DNA from 3 places in the Hymenobacter sp. R533113 genome. Region 3 is predicted to be linked to each of the others. Evidence: riboswitches for the same ligand, from Rfam matches in the RefSeq annotation. Region 3 holds a riboswitch; each other region holds the start of a gene.

Evidence for each region. Region 3 has a riboswitch for S-adenosylmethionine ahead of MKZ35_RS13920 (O-acetylhomoserine aminocarboxypropyltransferase/cysteine synthase family protein). Riboswitches for the same ligand answer to the same signal wherever they lie in the genome.
Region 1: linked by a shared signal. The riboswitch ahead of MKZ35_RS22470 (amino acid permease) and the one ahead of MKZ35_RS13920 (O-acetylhomoserine aminocarboxypropyltransferase/cysteine synthase family protein) in region 3 are both predicted to bind S-adenosylmethionine.
Region 2: linked by a shared signal. The riboswitch ahead of metH (methionine synthase) and the one ahead of MKZ35_RS13920 (O-acetylhomoserine aminocarboxypropyltransferase/cysteine synthase family protein) in region 3 are both predicted to bind S-adenosylmethionine.

Annotation. Positions count from the first base shown of each region.
Region 1 covers NZ_JAKWBD010000016.1:153,227-158,101, reverse strand. Annotated here, with positions in the region: gene MKZ35_RS22485 (fasciclin domain-containing protein) at 1-365, opposite strand, end outside; gene MKZ35_RS22480 (hypothetical protein) at 590-1,468, shown strand; SAM riboswitch class I at 1,642-1,752, shown strand; gene MKZ35_RS22475 (hypothetical protein) at 1,770-2,051, opposite strand; gene MKZ35_RS22470 (amino acid permease) at 2,099-3,559, shown strand; gene MKZ35_RS22465 (CPBP family intramembrane glutamic endopeptidase) at 3,914-4,612, shown strand; gene MKZ35_RS22460 (lipopolysaccharide biosynthesis protein) at 4,601-4,875, opposite strand, start outside.
Region 2 covers NZ_JAKWBD010000013.1:1,936,028-1,940,902, reverse strand. Annotated here, with positions in the region: gene MKZ35_RS17895 (M16 family metallopeptidase) at 1-913, shown strand, start outside; gene lepB (signal peptidase I) at 1,100-2,269, shown strand; SAM riboswitch class I at 2,495-2,601, shown strand; gene metH (methionine synthase) at 2,657-4,875, shown strand, end outside.
Region 3 covers NZ_JAKWBD010000013.1:1,065,334-1,070,208, reverse strand. Annotated here, with positions in the region: gene metX (homoserine O-acetyltransferase MetX) at 1-837, opposite strand, end outside; gene MKZ35_RS13920 (O-acetylhomoserine aminocarboxypropyltransferase/cysteine synthase family protein) at 1,152-2,537, opposite strand; SAM riboswitch class I at 2,903-3,017, opposite strand; gene MKZ35_RS13915 (LysM peptidoglycan-binding domain-containing protein) at 3,205-3,513, opposite strand; gene MKZ35_RS13910 (hypothetical protein) at 3,737-4,150, shown strand; gene MKZ35_RS13905 (lysylphosphatidylglycerol synthase transmembrane domain-containing protein) at 4,212-4,875, opposite strand, start outside.

The DNA of each region.
Region 1 (4,875 bases), on a different contig from region 3:
GCCGGTAGGGCGCTGATACTGAGGGCGCTATTCGCTACATGATACTGAAGCGTACTCGTTAGAAAGGGCGTTTGCAGCGCGTTCAGGTCGGTGGCGGTGCGCAGGCCCAGCCGGGCGAAGGCTTCGTTGTGGGGGGCAAATACAGTGAAGTTGCCTTTGCCTTCGGGGTCGTTGGGGTTTTTGTTGGTCAGTACGCCTACCACGCCACCGCGGATGGCAGCATCCTCCAGCATACTAAAGCTCGGATTGGCTACGGCCACACCGGCAATAGACGGATCAGCATCCGATTTTTTGTCGCCGCAGCCAGCGAGCAGGAGGGTCGTGGCCGCGAGACCGGTAAACAAAGCGTGTAAGTGTTGGGGCATATACTACAAAAAAAGGATGGAACTAAGATAGATGGTGCAGGTCTCGTAAGGGCGCAGAACAAACGAAGCAAAAGCTCAATCGGATTTATTAAGACGAGAAATCCAAAAACCTCACTTAATGCGTATTGTGTCGCGTCCTGTTTGAACAATTACCAGATCGTTGTGTTTTCTAATTTTTCAAATATAATCCATCCTGTTTTTGCATTTAACTAATTTCATTTTGTATGCAGCACTCCTACTTCACGCGTTCTCTTTTAGTAGCCACCAGCCTGCTTTTTCTCACCCCACAGCTGCGGGCTCAAAGTCTGGTCAGTGGTTTTATGGCGGGAAAAGGTCATGGCTCGGTGGCATTTACGGGCACGGTCGAACGCTACAGCAGCGTATACCTGGTGCCGGAGAGAATACAAGGCGTACCCGTATTTGGCGAAATCCAGGTGTCGTCGCTGAACGTGTACACCACCTATGGCATCACCGATAAGGTGGAGGCCATCATCAGCCTGCCCTATATTAAGTCGGAGGGCAAGGGCAACAACGAGGGCTACACCAACTCGCGCAGCGGCTTGCAGGACATAGCGGGCCTGCTCAAATTCAAGGCTTTCTCGACCGAAATAGGCGGCAGCGTACTTGATCTGCTGGGTGTAGTGGGCGCTAGCACGCCGGCCAGCAACTACCAGTCGAACACCGGCCTGGAGTACATTACTGCCATTGGCAACCGTGCTACTAAGCTTAATACCCTGGGCGTAGCTCACCTGAAAACGCCCGCCGGCGTGTTTCTGACCGGACAAGCCGGCTATAGCTACCGCAGCCGGCAGGTGCCCAATGCCTTCATTGCCGACGCCAAAGTAGGCTACGCGGGCCTGAAAGTATATGCCGAAGGCTGGGCTTCCTTTCAGCAATCAAGCAGCCAGGGTACCGATATTCTACAGCCCGGCTTTACGGGCGACTTTACAGCGACCCGCGTGAATTATACACGACTGGGACTGAGCGTGTTTAAGCCACTGGCTAAGGGTTTTGGGCTGGTGCTGGGCGGCAGCCAGTACGTGAGTGGCCGCAACCTAGGCCAAGCAACCAGCGTGTCGCTGGGTGCCTCTTATAATTACTAAAAGCCCAGCCACGTTGGGTCGGCTTCCAACCCGTCAGTCCTGAATAGTTGTTCGGGACTGACGGGTTTTTCGTGCGGATAAGCCGGGAGCTGCACAATAATAGGAGCAGGGTTGCAGATGCACCGCCGCGCATACTAACTTTGCGCCTCCAATTCTTTCTGATCAAAGGATTGTTTTTATACAGAGGCGTGGAGAGAAAGGCTCGACGAAACGCCGGCAACCCCCAGCTCAGCTGGAACGGTGCCAACCGAGGTCAGCGCACGTAACCGCTGACCATATAAAAACAGCTTGCCGTGAACATTTACCTCCAACCCGCTCCATTTTCCTTTGTAACTACGCCGCCCCAAACGCTGAGTTGGGCTGTTTGTTTAGACATGGGTTGTTGCTGTTGTTGAGCGTTCCATAATTCCCTCGTTTTCTGGTGTTGCCCACCCGCAGCTGCAAGTAGCAGTTGGGGACTTTTTTGTTTTGATATCGGCCTTTGTTTTGGCTGAAGCTCAGCCAGTTGCTTCATTGCCGAATCGTAAGAAGCGGCATCTGCTTGCTGGTCTGTCTGCTGCTTTGGTAGGGCTTGCTCTTTCATCTCCTTTTTCTTTATCCATCACGAGGCGCGGCTTCGTGCTACCTTTTATGCTCAAAAAATCACTGGAATTGCTGCGCCAGGAAGCGGCCGAAACCGGCTCTCACACCCTCAAGCGCAGTCTGAGTGCCTTCAACCTGGTCGCCATTGGGGTAGGCGTAATCATCGGGGCGGGGCTGTTTTCACTCACCGGCATTGCGGCCGCCAACCATACCGGGCCGGCCGTTACGCTCTCGTTTTTGGTAGCAGCTGTCGGCTGCGCGTTCTCGGCGTTGTGCTACGCCGAGTTTGCCTCCATGGTGCCCGTGGCCGGCTCGGCCTACACCTATTCCTATGCTACTTTGGGCGAGCTGTTTGCCTGGATTATCGGCTGGGATCTGGTGCTCGAATACTCCGTGGGGGCTGCCGCCGTGGCCATTAGCTGGTCACAGTATCTGACGCGGTTTTTGGCAAAATACGACTTGCATATTCCCGCGCAGCTCGTCATGTCACCCTTCGAAACGGCTACTTTGGCCGATGGCTCCGTGGTGCAAGGTATCGTGAACTTGCCTGCTATTTTGATCGTGGTGGCCATTACGGCCATCGTGATCCGGGGTACGCAGGGGTCGGCTTGGGTCAATGCCACCATTGTGGCTCTGAAGGTGTCGGTGGTGCTCGTGTTTATTGCCCTGGGCTGGCAGTACATCGATCCGGCTAACTATCAACCCTATATCCCAGCCAATACGGGCACATTTGGCGAGTTCGGACTAAGCGGAATCCTGCGTGGGGCCGGCGTAATATTCTTTGTCTTTATTGGTTTTGATATTGTGGCGACGATGGCGCAGGAAGCCAAAAATCCCCAACGCGATATGCCCATTGGCATTATCGGCTCCTTGTTGGTGTGCACGGTTTTGTTCGTGCTGTTCGGCCACGTCATGACGGGCTTAGCCAACTACACCGAGTTTAAAAACAGCGCCGCGCCCGTGGCCATTGCCATCGAGAAAACACCATATGCCTGGCTTAGCCAAGCCATTATTGTGGCCATTCTAATTGGGTATACCTCCGTTATTCTGGTGGATTTGCTGGGGCAGTCGCGGGTGTTTTTCTCTATGTCGCGCGATGGCCTATTACCTGCAATCTTCTCCGAGATTCATCCCCGTTTTCAAACGCCTTTCAAGTCCAACATCTTGCTGGCAGCCTTGATCAGTGCCTTCGCGGGCTTGGTGCCCATTCAGGTAGTAGGCGAAATGACCAGTATCGGCACGTTGCTGGCCTTTGTGATGGTGTGCCTCGGCGTACTTATCATGCGCAAGCAGCAGCCCGACGCGCCCCGCGCTTTCCGCACGCCGTGGGTGCCACTCGTACCAATCCTCGGCATCCTGACTTGCTTGCTAATGATGTTTTCGCTGCCCTTGGATACCTGGCTGCGCCTGATTGTGTGGCTGGCCGCCGGACTGGTGATTTACTACTTGTATGGCAAGAAGCACAGCAAGCTCCGACTCGCGCAGGAGCAAGCTAACAATAAAGCTTAGCGAATAAAGTTCTCCTAAAAAAAGCCCCCCGCTACAACTAGTACGGGGGCTTTTTTACGGATGCAAAACCAACTCATCCAAAAGTGAACTCCAACCTTATAGCGCTATTCCAAAAAGTGAAGCATGGCTATAAAGCTGTTTTAGGTAGCTTTAAAACATCTATTCTCTTTATAGCTATCCAATGATTGAAGCCCTGCCCGAACCTAAGATACAGAACTCTGAGATTTAACCTCCTGCCTACCCGACCATTAGTGAAAGCTGGGGCGCACTAGGCTGGTTTATGCTTCTAGCACTGGGGTTAGGCGTGTTGTCTATCCCTTTTTTCGCTACGTTACGCACGCCCAATCCATCATTGTGACGGTAGTGGCCAGTGATTTAGCCAAGGCTCTCATAATTGTCTTTCTGCTCTGGAAGATTCCGGCGGTTCGCCGCCACCGGTTGCGCCTGCTAGCTGCCCGCGAAATACCGTTGGTGTACCTGCTGCTGCCGCTGCTGGTATTCGCACAAATGGCATTGCGCATGTTGGTTGTGTTCCTGCATCTGCCTGATTGGACGAGGGATACTATGCGAAAGCTCAGTGAGTTTCCGGGCCTATCGTTTTTTGTTATCTGCGTCTCGGCTCCCATTCTGGAAGAGCTGCTTTTTCGGGGCTTGCTGCTGCCAGGATTACTCAAGAACTACGGTCCTCGCAAGGCTATATTCCAATCAAGCTTGGTCTTCGGGGTGATGCACCTGAATCCGGCGCAAGTCGTGTCAGCGTTTTTATTGGGGCTCTTCCTGGGCTGGCTGTACTACCGCACCAAATCGTTGGCGGTGTGCATAGTAGTGCATTTCTTGAATAATGTGGTGGCTTGGAAAGCGATGCAAAACTCTAAGTGGCAAAATGTTGAGGACACAATTGCTCTACTGCCGGACACTTCCACATTAATTGTAGCGATGATAATAGCAACCATCTTTTTCGCTGGCGGAACCTGGCTTATATGGCGCGCCACTCGTCTGAGTGTAGCTCCGGAAGCAGAGTCAATCGACCAATCTGCCGCCCTAGAAGCGTAGCCGCCCGCGCACCTGCTGCCACAGGTTACTGACTTCAGGTACGGCCCGAGTCAGCAATAAAAGCCCCCCATACACACCTGTAAGCACCACCGAGCGCAGCAGCATTGTAACGAATACGGAGTGCACCGACGGTAACAGCCAGGCGGCCACGCCCGCCACGCCCGCTATTCCCAGCACCAGCGGAGTCCGGAAATCGAAGGGCTGCAAACCGTAGGCGTGCCACACAAACCAAGTGCGGGCCACGTTGATGCTGGTCATGGCCA
Region 2 (4,875 bases), 870 kb from region 3:
CTTTAAGCGCGAAAGCAACCTCTCGCGCTCCCAGCCCGGCACTCAGGCCCGCACGAAGTTCACTATGGCTCTCTACAAAGGGCACCCCTATGGCCGCGACATTCCCACCGACACCGAAATAAACGCTTATGGCCCGGAGCAGGTACGCGACTTTTACACCAAGCAGTTTGGGGCCCAGCGCACGGCGGTATATGCCGCCGGCAAGTTTGATGAAAAGGCGATGCGCGAGGCGGTTACATCTTCTCTAAGCAACTGGACCAAAGGCCCCGCTCCGCGCATTGAGATTGCCAAGCCCGTCACCAAAACGGACCTGATGGTGCAGGACCGACCCGGCGCACCGCAATCTACGTTGGTTATCGGCCTGCCCGTCGTCGATCCTACGCACCCCGACTTTACGCGTCTGCGCGTGATGAACTCCTTGCTGGGGGGCTCCTTTGGCTCGCGCATCACCAGCAACATTCGCGAGAATAAAGGTTACACCTATTCTCCCTCCAGCGGCGTCAATGCCCGCTACCGCGTGGGTGATTGGTCCGAAGTGGCCGACGTAACGACGGAGCACACCGGCAATTCACTCAAGGAAATTGTCTACGAAGTGGAGCGTCTGCAAAAAGAGGCGCCCACAGCCGAGGAGCTGGAAGGCATCAAGAATTACGAGGCGGGTTTGTTTGTGCTGCGCAACTCCACGCCCGCCGGCATTATCAGCCAGCTCAGCTTCCTCGATCTGCACGGTCTGCCTGACAGCTACCTCACGAACCAAGTGAAAGATATTCACGCCATTACGCCCAAGGAGATACAGGACGCCGCTAAGAAATATGTCCGCGCCGATGAGATGACCATCGTTGTAGTAGGCGATAAAAAGGTGATTGACCCGCAGCTGAAGAAGTTTCAGGCGGAGCGGAAGAAGGCGCTTTAAGCTGAGGAGCAAATGCCCTTGCAGAGGCCTCACTCGCTAGTTCCCTCTATAAGGAAGGGAGCTAGGGAGTGAGGCCTTTGTTATTCGACAGCCACCAACAGATGCTAGACAGCAAGAAAGGAGTCAGTAAATACCAGAACAACAACTTTATTCGTTGCTGAGCTGCAATTACTAAAATAACTCTATATGCCGTTTTTTACTCGTAAGCGCTCTGGCCAAGTAGCCGAACCCTCGAAACCGAAAAGCGCCGCGCGCGGCTGGCTGGACGCCGTGATTTTTGCCGTGGTGGTAGCCTCATTTTTTCGCTGGTCAACAGCGGAGGCCTATTATATTCCTTCCGAAAGCATGGAACAATCCCTGCTGGTCGGAGACTACTTGGTGGTAAGTAAGCTGCACTATGGGCCTATCACACCCCAGACTCCGTTGCAGGTGCCGCTCACGCACCAGACCCTGCCGGTTGGGGACGTCAAGAGCTATTCCGACCTGATTCAACTGCCCACCTACCGCTTCCCGGGCTTCAGTTCCATCCAACGCAACGATGTGGTGGTATTCCATGTGCCGCATGAGCAGCAGCGCCCCGCCGACCTGCGCACCAACCTGATCAAGCGTTGCATCGCCGTGGCGGGTGATACTATCTCTATTCATCAGGGTCAGGTATTTCTTAACGGCCAACCTGGTGCCGTTGCCGGTCAGCCCCAGACAACTTACTTCCTGGAGGTGCCCTCCCCCAACGATGAGGTACGCCAAGCCCTGCACGCCCAAGGCGTAGTGGACTATCGGGAGCCTGACGGCATTCCGGCGGCAGTCACGAATCCAGAAACCGGGAAAACAGGCTTCTTCATCAGCTGCCCGGCATCCATCGCTACGTACTTTCGGCGGCAGCCCTACGTCAAGGCGCTTACTGTAGCTGGGGCCGAGGTACCCGCCGGCTCACTGTTCCCGGATGCGGCCGACTTCCACGTGTCGGCGGCTACGAGTGCGGTGCAGCGCGGCTGGCAACTTGACGATTACGGGCCGCTGCCAGTGCCCAGGAAAGGCCAAACCATCAAGCTGACAAGAGCTAATGCCGCGCTGTACTACAAAATCATCGCGCAGTACGAGCACAACCAGGGCATTACCTGGCAGGATGGTATGATTCAGCAGAACGGACGGCCGCTGACCAGTTATGTTATCAAGCAGAACTACTACTTCATGATGGGCGACAACCGCCACAACTCAGAAGATTCGCGCTTCTGGGGCTTCGTCCCCGAAGACCATGTAGTGGGCAAAGCGGTATTTGTCTGGCTCTCAATTGACCCGTACGCCAACTTGCTGCACAAAATTCGGTGGAGCCGTTTATTTCATCCGATTAGCTAAGGCAGTCTGTCGCCACATACGAAGCCCCCCATTCCTTGTCGAGTGGGGGGCTTTTTTGCTTTTAGCAGAAGCTTTTATCATCTGGTAACCGAGCCGGGCCAGCCGCCGAATATAGATTTCGCTCGGCGGCGACATTTGCTCTGTGGCGGCTGATGCTTTCCCGCTAACAGCCAGTGCTCAACCAAACCAAACTTTTTTCGTCGTCTTGCTGTATCTTTGCTCAGCTACTTATCCAGAAAGACCGAGGGACTGGGCCCTGTGACGTCTTGGCAACCTGAGTAAAACAAGGTGCCAACTCCCATTTTGCCCCCCAGGGCAGAAGAAGATAAGTACGGAGCCCTCATTTCGAGGTCCTCTTTCTGGATAGGCGGCGCTACAAACGCCTTTATTCGCAGGAGACCTTATGCAAACGACCCGCCCCGCCTCCCCCTCTACGACATCCTCCAACAGCGCATTCTGGTGCTCGATGGCGCCATGGGTACCATGATTCAGCGCCATCCGCTGACGGAGGAGGACTTCCGGGGTACGCGCTTCGTTGACCATCCCAAGCCTTTGCGCGGCAACAATGACCTGCTCAGCCTCACCCGCCCCGATATTATCAGCGGCATTCACGCCGAGTATTTCGCGGCCGGCGCCGACATGGTGGAAACCAACACCTTCAGCGGCACCACCATCGCCCAGGCCGATTATGGCCTGGAGCATCTGGCCTACGAGCTGAACTACGAGTCGGCCCGCCTGGCCCGCGAAGTAGCCGACGAGTTTACGGCCCGCGAGCCCCACAAGCCGCGCTTCGTGGCCGGCGCCGTAGGTCCCACCAACCGTACCGCTTCGCTCTCCCCCGACGTGAACCGTCCCGGCTTCCGCGCCGTAACCTTTGATGAGCTGGCCATTGCTTATCTGGAACAAGTGCGCGGCCTGGTGGAAGGTGGCTCGGACACGCTGCTTATTGAAACCATCTTCGACACGCTCAATGCCAAAGCGGCGCTGTATGCCGTGCAGAAGTACTTTGATGAAGGCGGCCGGGTAGTACCCGTCATGATTTCGGGTACCATTACCGATGCGTCGGGCCGCACGCTTTCGGGGCAGACGGTAGAGGCGTTCTGGAACAGTATCAGCCACTTGCCACTGCTGAGCGTGGGCCTGAACTGCGCCCTCGGCGCCGACCAGCTGCACGTGTACGTAAAGGAGCTGAGCCGTATTGCCGATGTGCACGTGTCAGCGTACCCGAACGCGGGTTTGCCCAACGCGTTTGGCGGCTACGACGAGTCGGCCCAGGAATTTGCGGCCGTGGTGGAAAATTACCTAAAAGAAGGCATCGTGACGGTGGCGGGGGGCTGTTGTGGCACCACGCCCCAACACATTGCCGAGCTAGCTAAGCTAGCCGAGAAATACCAGCCGCGCCAGCTGCCGGAAGTGCCCAAAGCTACTCGTTTAGCTGGTTTGGAGCCGTTCGGCATTACTCCTGATAGCCTATTTGTAAACGTGGGCGAACGGTGCAACGTGACCGGCTCGCGCGCTTTTGCCCGCCTCATCCGTACGGGCGCCTATGAGCAGGCCCTGCAAGTGGCCCGCGACCAGGTAGAAGGTGGCGCCCAGGTGCTCGACGTGAACATGGACGAAGGCATGCTCGACTCCGAGCAGGCCATGACGACCTTCCTCAACCTGATAGCCTCCGAGCCCGACATCTCGCGGGTGCCGGTAATGATTGACTCCTCAAAGTGGAGCGTGCTCGAAGCCGGCCTGAAGTGCGTGCAGGGCAAGAGCATCGTGAATTCTATTTCGCTGAAAGAAGGCGAGGAAGTATTCAAGGAGCGCGCCCACACCGTGCGCCAATACGGCGCAGCTATGGTGGTGATGGCCTTTGATGAGAACGGCCAAGCCGATTCTTTCGAGAAGCGCATTGCCATTTGTAAGCGCAGCTACGATATTCTGGTAAATGAGGTAGGCTTCCCGGCCGAGGATATCATCTTCGACCCCAATATCCTGACCGTGGGCACCGGCATGGAGGAGCACCGCAACTACGCGCTGGACTTCATCGAGGCCGTCCGTTGGATTAAGGCCAATCTGCCCGGCGCCCTCACCAGCGGGGGCGTCAGCAACATCAGCTTTTCCTACCGCGGCAACGACGTGGTGCGTGAAGCCATGCACACGTCTTTCCTCTACCACGCCATCCGCGCCGGCCTGGACATGGGCATCGTAAACCCCAGCCAGCTGGGCGTGTACGACGAGATTCCGAAAGATTTGCTGGAGCTGGTAGAAGACGTACTGCTCAACCGCCGCCCCGATTCTACCGAGCGCCTCGTGGACTTTGCCGAAACGGTGAAGCAGAAGGACAAGGTGGAAGTGGTGGCCGACGCCTGGCGCGGCCTGCCCGTGGCCGAGCGCCTACAGCACGCCTTGGTGCGCGGCATCACCGAGTTTATCGACGAAGACACCGAGGAAGTGCGCCAGCAAGTTGGCCGGCCGCTGGAGGTGATTGAGGGCCCGCTGATGGCCGGCATGAACGTGGTGGGTGACTTGTTTGGGGCCGGCAAAATGTTCCTGCCCCAAGTGGTAAAGTCGGCGCGGGTGATGAAGAAAGCGGTGGCTTATCTGGAGCCTTACCT
Region 3 (4,875 bases):
CACGTTGTGCGAGTCCATAGCTCTGGAAAGCGCCACATAGGTGTAGGCATTAAAGCGGGCCACCAGCTTATCACCCTGATATTGCTGGTAAGAACTGGCTCGGAAATCCGTGATTTTCTCCTCGTCGGGTTCCCGCTGGGTATTACCGTAGGCCTCATAGCTGCGGTAGCTGAGCAAGGCTAATGCGCGGGCCGCTTTCAAGCCATTTTGCCCCCCAGCGGGTGTAGCGGAATGATAGGTAGGGTCAGCGAAAATAGCTAAGCGTTGCGCTTCATTAAAAGCAATGCCCCAGGGCGAATGCTGCGCATTGGTAGCTAGCACAATAAGATGCTCAAACACGGTGGGCTGCTGAATAGCCCACTCCAAGGCTTGCTGCCCGCCTAACGACCCACCAATCAGCGTGTGAATCTGAGCCAGGCCCAAATGCTGGCGCAAAGCTTCATGCGCCGCTACCATATCCCGCACGGTAAGCAGCGGAAAATCCTGGTAAAGTGCTTTCTCCGAACCTGTGGACGTCAGCGGCCCCGTAGAGCCATAGCAAGAGCCCACTATGTTGGCACAGATAATAAAGTGGTTTGCTGGGTCGAAGTAGCAGTTGGGACCAAATAAGCCAGACCACCAGCTTACTACATCAGCATTGGCCGTAAGTGCATGACATGCCCACACCACGTTGTCGCGGGCGGCATTGAGCGTACCATACGTCTGATAGGCTATCCGTACCTGCGGCAAGGCAGCACCGCTTTCGAGTAGAAGCGGGGTGGAGAGAGTGTAGTGCTGGGGATTAGACATGTAGTGTGTTGTTCTGGTCGTTGCCTCAACCCCTAACCCCTTCTCCAGGGGGAGAAGGTGAACTAGCGTTTAGTTTTTCTAGCTGCTAGTCAAGACTAATATTCTACCATACTAGAACTAGTTCCCCTTCTCTTCAGGAGAAGGGGCTAGGGGTTGAGGCACTGACTAGGCGGTAACTATAAAAGCGGATTTTCAATAGCCCCCAAACCGAGTGAGTCTAAGTTGGTTCGGGAGCTATTGAAGGATGGGCAAGGCGGTATCTTTCTTCCGTTTCTGCCTTGTCACCCCGCCAACCCGTAGTTGCTGAAAACTGAGCGCGGGTCGCTGCAACGGCCTCACTCAGTGCTTTCTGCTTGCGGCAGCTAGACTTCCAGTACTACGGGATGCTCGATGGCTGGCTCTGGGAGCGCGTCGCCTTCGGTTTGCTGATTCTGGGGGGTATTTTCTGCTACCGCGTCGAAGGCATTTTGCAGGTCAGCCTTGATGTCTTCGATGTGCTCCAAACCCAGGGAGATGCGCAGCAGAGTGGGCGAAACGCCGGCTGCTACTTGCTCCTGATCGGAAAGCTGCTGGTGGGTAGTGGCAGCGGGCTGAATAATGAGGGTTTTAGCATCGCCCACATTTGCCAAATGACTGACCAGCTTCAAGTTATCGATGAAGTGCGTAGCCGTTTCCTTGCTGCCTTTAATGCTGAATGTAAGTACGCCACCCGCGCCGCGCTTCAGGTATTTCTGGGCTAAAGCATTATAGCGGCTGCTTTTCAGGCCCGGATAATTCACGGCTTCTACCTGCGGATGCTGCTCCAGCCATTCGGCCAGCTTTTGCGCATTCTCCACGGTCCGGTCTACGCGCAACGACAATGTTTCGAGGCCTTGCAACAACAAGAAGGAGTTGAAGGGACTAATAGCAGGGCCGAAATCGCGCAGGCCTTCTACCCGTGCCCGAATGATAAAGGCAATGTTCCCAAACGGCCCTCCTTTACCGAATACATCGTTGAAAACCAGACCATGATAGCCTTCCGAGGGCTCCGTGAACTGCGGAAACTTGCCATTGCCGAAATCATATTTGCCGCCGTCTACAATCACGCCGCCCACGCTGGTGCCGTGGCCGCCAATCCATTTCGTGGCCGATTCTACCACAATGTGGGCCCCGTGCTCCAGCGGGCGAAACAGGTAGCCACCCGCGCCAAACGTATTATCCACGATGAGGGGCAGGTCATGCTTATCGGCGATGGCCGCGATGCGCTCAAAATCCGGGATGCTGAAGCTGGGGTTGCCAATGGTTTCGAGGTAGAGCGCCTTGGTTTTATCGTCAATCAACGCCTCAAAGCTCTCGGGCGTGTCGCCGTCGGCGAAGCGGGCTTCGATTCCTAAGCGCTTGAAGGCTACTTTAAATTGGTTGTAGGTGCCACCATAGAGGTGCTGAGTGCTCACGAAGTTGTCGCCGGCCTGCAGGATGTTGTTCAGGGCCAGAAACTGCGCCGCCTGGCCCGAGCCAGTGGCCAGCGCCGCCACGCCACCTTCTAAAGCCGCTACTCGCTGCTCAAAAACATCGGTGGTGGGGTTCATCAGGCGGGTGTAAATGTTGCCGAACTCCTTCAGAGCAAACAGATTAGCGCCGTGTTCGGCATTCTTAAACACATAGGAAGTAGTCTGGTAGATGGGCACAGCGCGCGAACCAGTGGTAGGGTCGGGCTGCTGACCAGCGTGCAATTGAAGGGTCTCGAAGTGGAGGTTTTGTGTGGACATACTAGGGCTTGTTAAGTTTGATTTGAACTAGGAAGAGATGAGAGAATGCAGATAATCAGGCGCATCGGGTCTGCACGGCAGCGTTGCGTTGCGCGGACTTCGCAGCCAAGGCAAGGCTTAGCGAAGACAGACTAAAACCTGTCGGAGTGAGCATAAAGCCCACAGCGCGACACAGTTTTAAAAGACAAAAGGAGAAGAGGGCTAAGCCGAAACTTGGGTTAGCAACAACAGCACATTCGCGTAGCCACACGGCTGCCAGTGGCAGGGGCCAAAACGCAGAAACCCGCAAGCCAATCGGGGCGCAGCAAAGCGGCCGGGGCAAACGGGGAAGCAAAACGAAAAAGGCCGGGGTTTTCATGGCACTCAGCTTATATCTCCCGGTGGCAAAATGGCCGAACGGGCAGGAATTGGCACCTTTCAAAACAATGAAGGTTGCCAGCGGGTCAGGGAGCCTGTTCTCTCGCCGCTTCTGTATAAAATCTGAAAAACTATCTCGTCGATAACGAGAAGTACCGGATTGGTAAGTGCAAATGTACGGTTCGGATTGAGAACGCCAAATGCATTAAAATGTTTTTTCTTGAAGCTAACTCACTAGCTGTCATGCTAAAAAGCCCCCCAACAGGTTGCTGGGGGGCCTTTTCAAGCTAAAATTCTGAGCGAAATTTGCTTAGGCTTGAGGCAAGGTTAGCACCTGACCCACTTCAATGTGGTCGGGGTTCGAGCCGATTATTGCCTTGTTGGCGTCATAAATCTGGTGCCACTTGGCGGCATCACCGTAGTGCTTTTTCGCAATTTTGGAGAGCGAATCGCCGCTAACTACCGTGTACTGCGTGCCTTGGGCAGCCGCAGCGGGCTTAGCAGCAGCGGGCTGGTTAGCGTTGCCGAAGAAGTCAGTGTTCGCGTTTTGATTAGGCTTGGCAGCCGGCTGAACCGGCTTTTCGTCGCCTTTATTGGTTAAGAAATCGAACAGTCCCATGGTCGTGGTTGATTAAGGAGGAGAAAACGGCGCATGTGCCTGATGGCCATGCTGTCAGGTCGTCTTACGCCCACACTACGAATAAGTTGCGGCCGTAAAAATGACTTCAGCGGTGCTAACTCTTTCCAATGAGGCGCGTAAGAAGCGCAACATTGCTTTGCTGAAATATAACCCCAGCTAAAGCCGCTCCTTTCCATTTTCTTTAACCCCAAGGTCTCTTCTCATGAAAACTATTGCACTCCCTTTCCGCTACCTGGCCAGCCTGATTATGCTGTTGTCGCTATTCACGCCTGCCTGTAGCCAGAAAGACAAAGTTGGTGAAACCAACATGCTGTATGGCACCGAAAGTAAAGTCTGGAAAACCGATAAAGAAACTGCTGCCGGCGGCGACAAAGTAGCCCAGACTGATGCCGATAAAGACACCGAGCTGCGCTTCTACGCCAACGGCAACTTCAACATGACGTCGCCTCAGCAATCCATGCAGGGCAAGTACACTTTCGATCAGCCCGGCAAGAAAATCACGCTTACCCCCGAAGGCGGTACCTCGTCTATGAGCTTTGATGTGGTGAACCTGACGGACGACAAAATCACGTTGCGCGGCGTAAACGGCGAGCAAATGATGCTTGAGTCTGAATAGCGCAACTTCATCCAGCTACAAAAAAGCCCCCCAGCACTGTGCTGGGGGGCTTTTTTATGCTCTAGGAATTCATAATATCCTTCACCCGATTTCGACCGAAAACCCGTGCTATCCAGCGGGGCAGAAAAATGGCTCCCAGCACCAGATAGAGGTAATAGGTGACAATACGGTACAGCAAAATCACGAAGTTGGTCATGGTGGGCGTGCCGATAAACTTACCGAAAAAGGTGGGGAAAGCGCCTTCGGCAATACCCGCGCCGCCGGGCGTAATGGCCACAAGCAGCACAACTTTATAGATCAGGTTGCGGCTAAAAATCAGCCCAAACTCGCCCCAGCTCAAATCGACAAAGGCGGCGATAATGCAGCCGATAACCAGGTAGCGGGCCGTCCAGACGAAGGCTGTAGACAAGGCCGCCTCTACCCAATATTTGAGTGCGTTGCCACGGAGTTGGGCCGAGGCCCACACCATTTCGTTGCCGTGCTTATACGCTTTAGCCCGCCAGCGCCGCAATCCTGTCATGGAGAAGAGACGAATTAATAACCGCTTTACTGACTGCGGATTAATAAAAAGCGCATAGAGCATCACGGCTGAGTACAGCGTAACCAGTAAGTAGCTCAGCACAAAAGCTACTTGCAGGGTAGTCACAAATCCTCCCTGAAGTGCCTCGTGCGGGTATAGCGCATCGCCCGCCAGCCACACCACCAGCGGCACCGTCAAGACATAA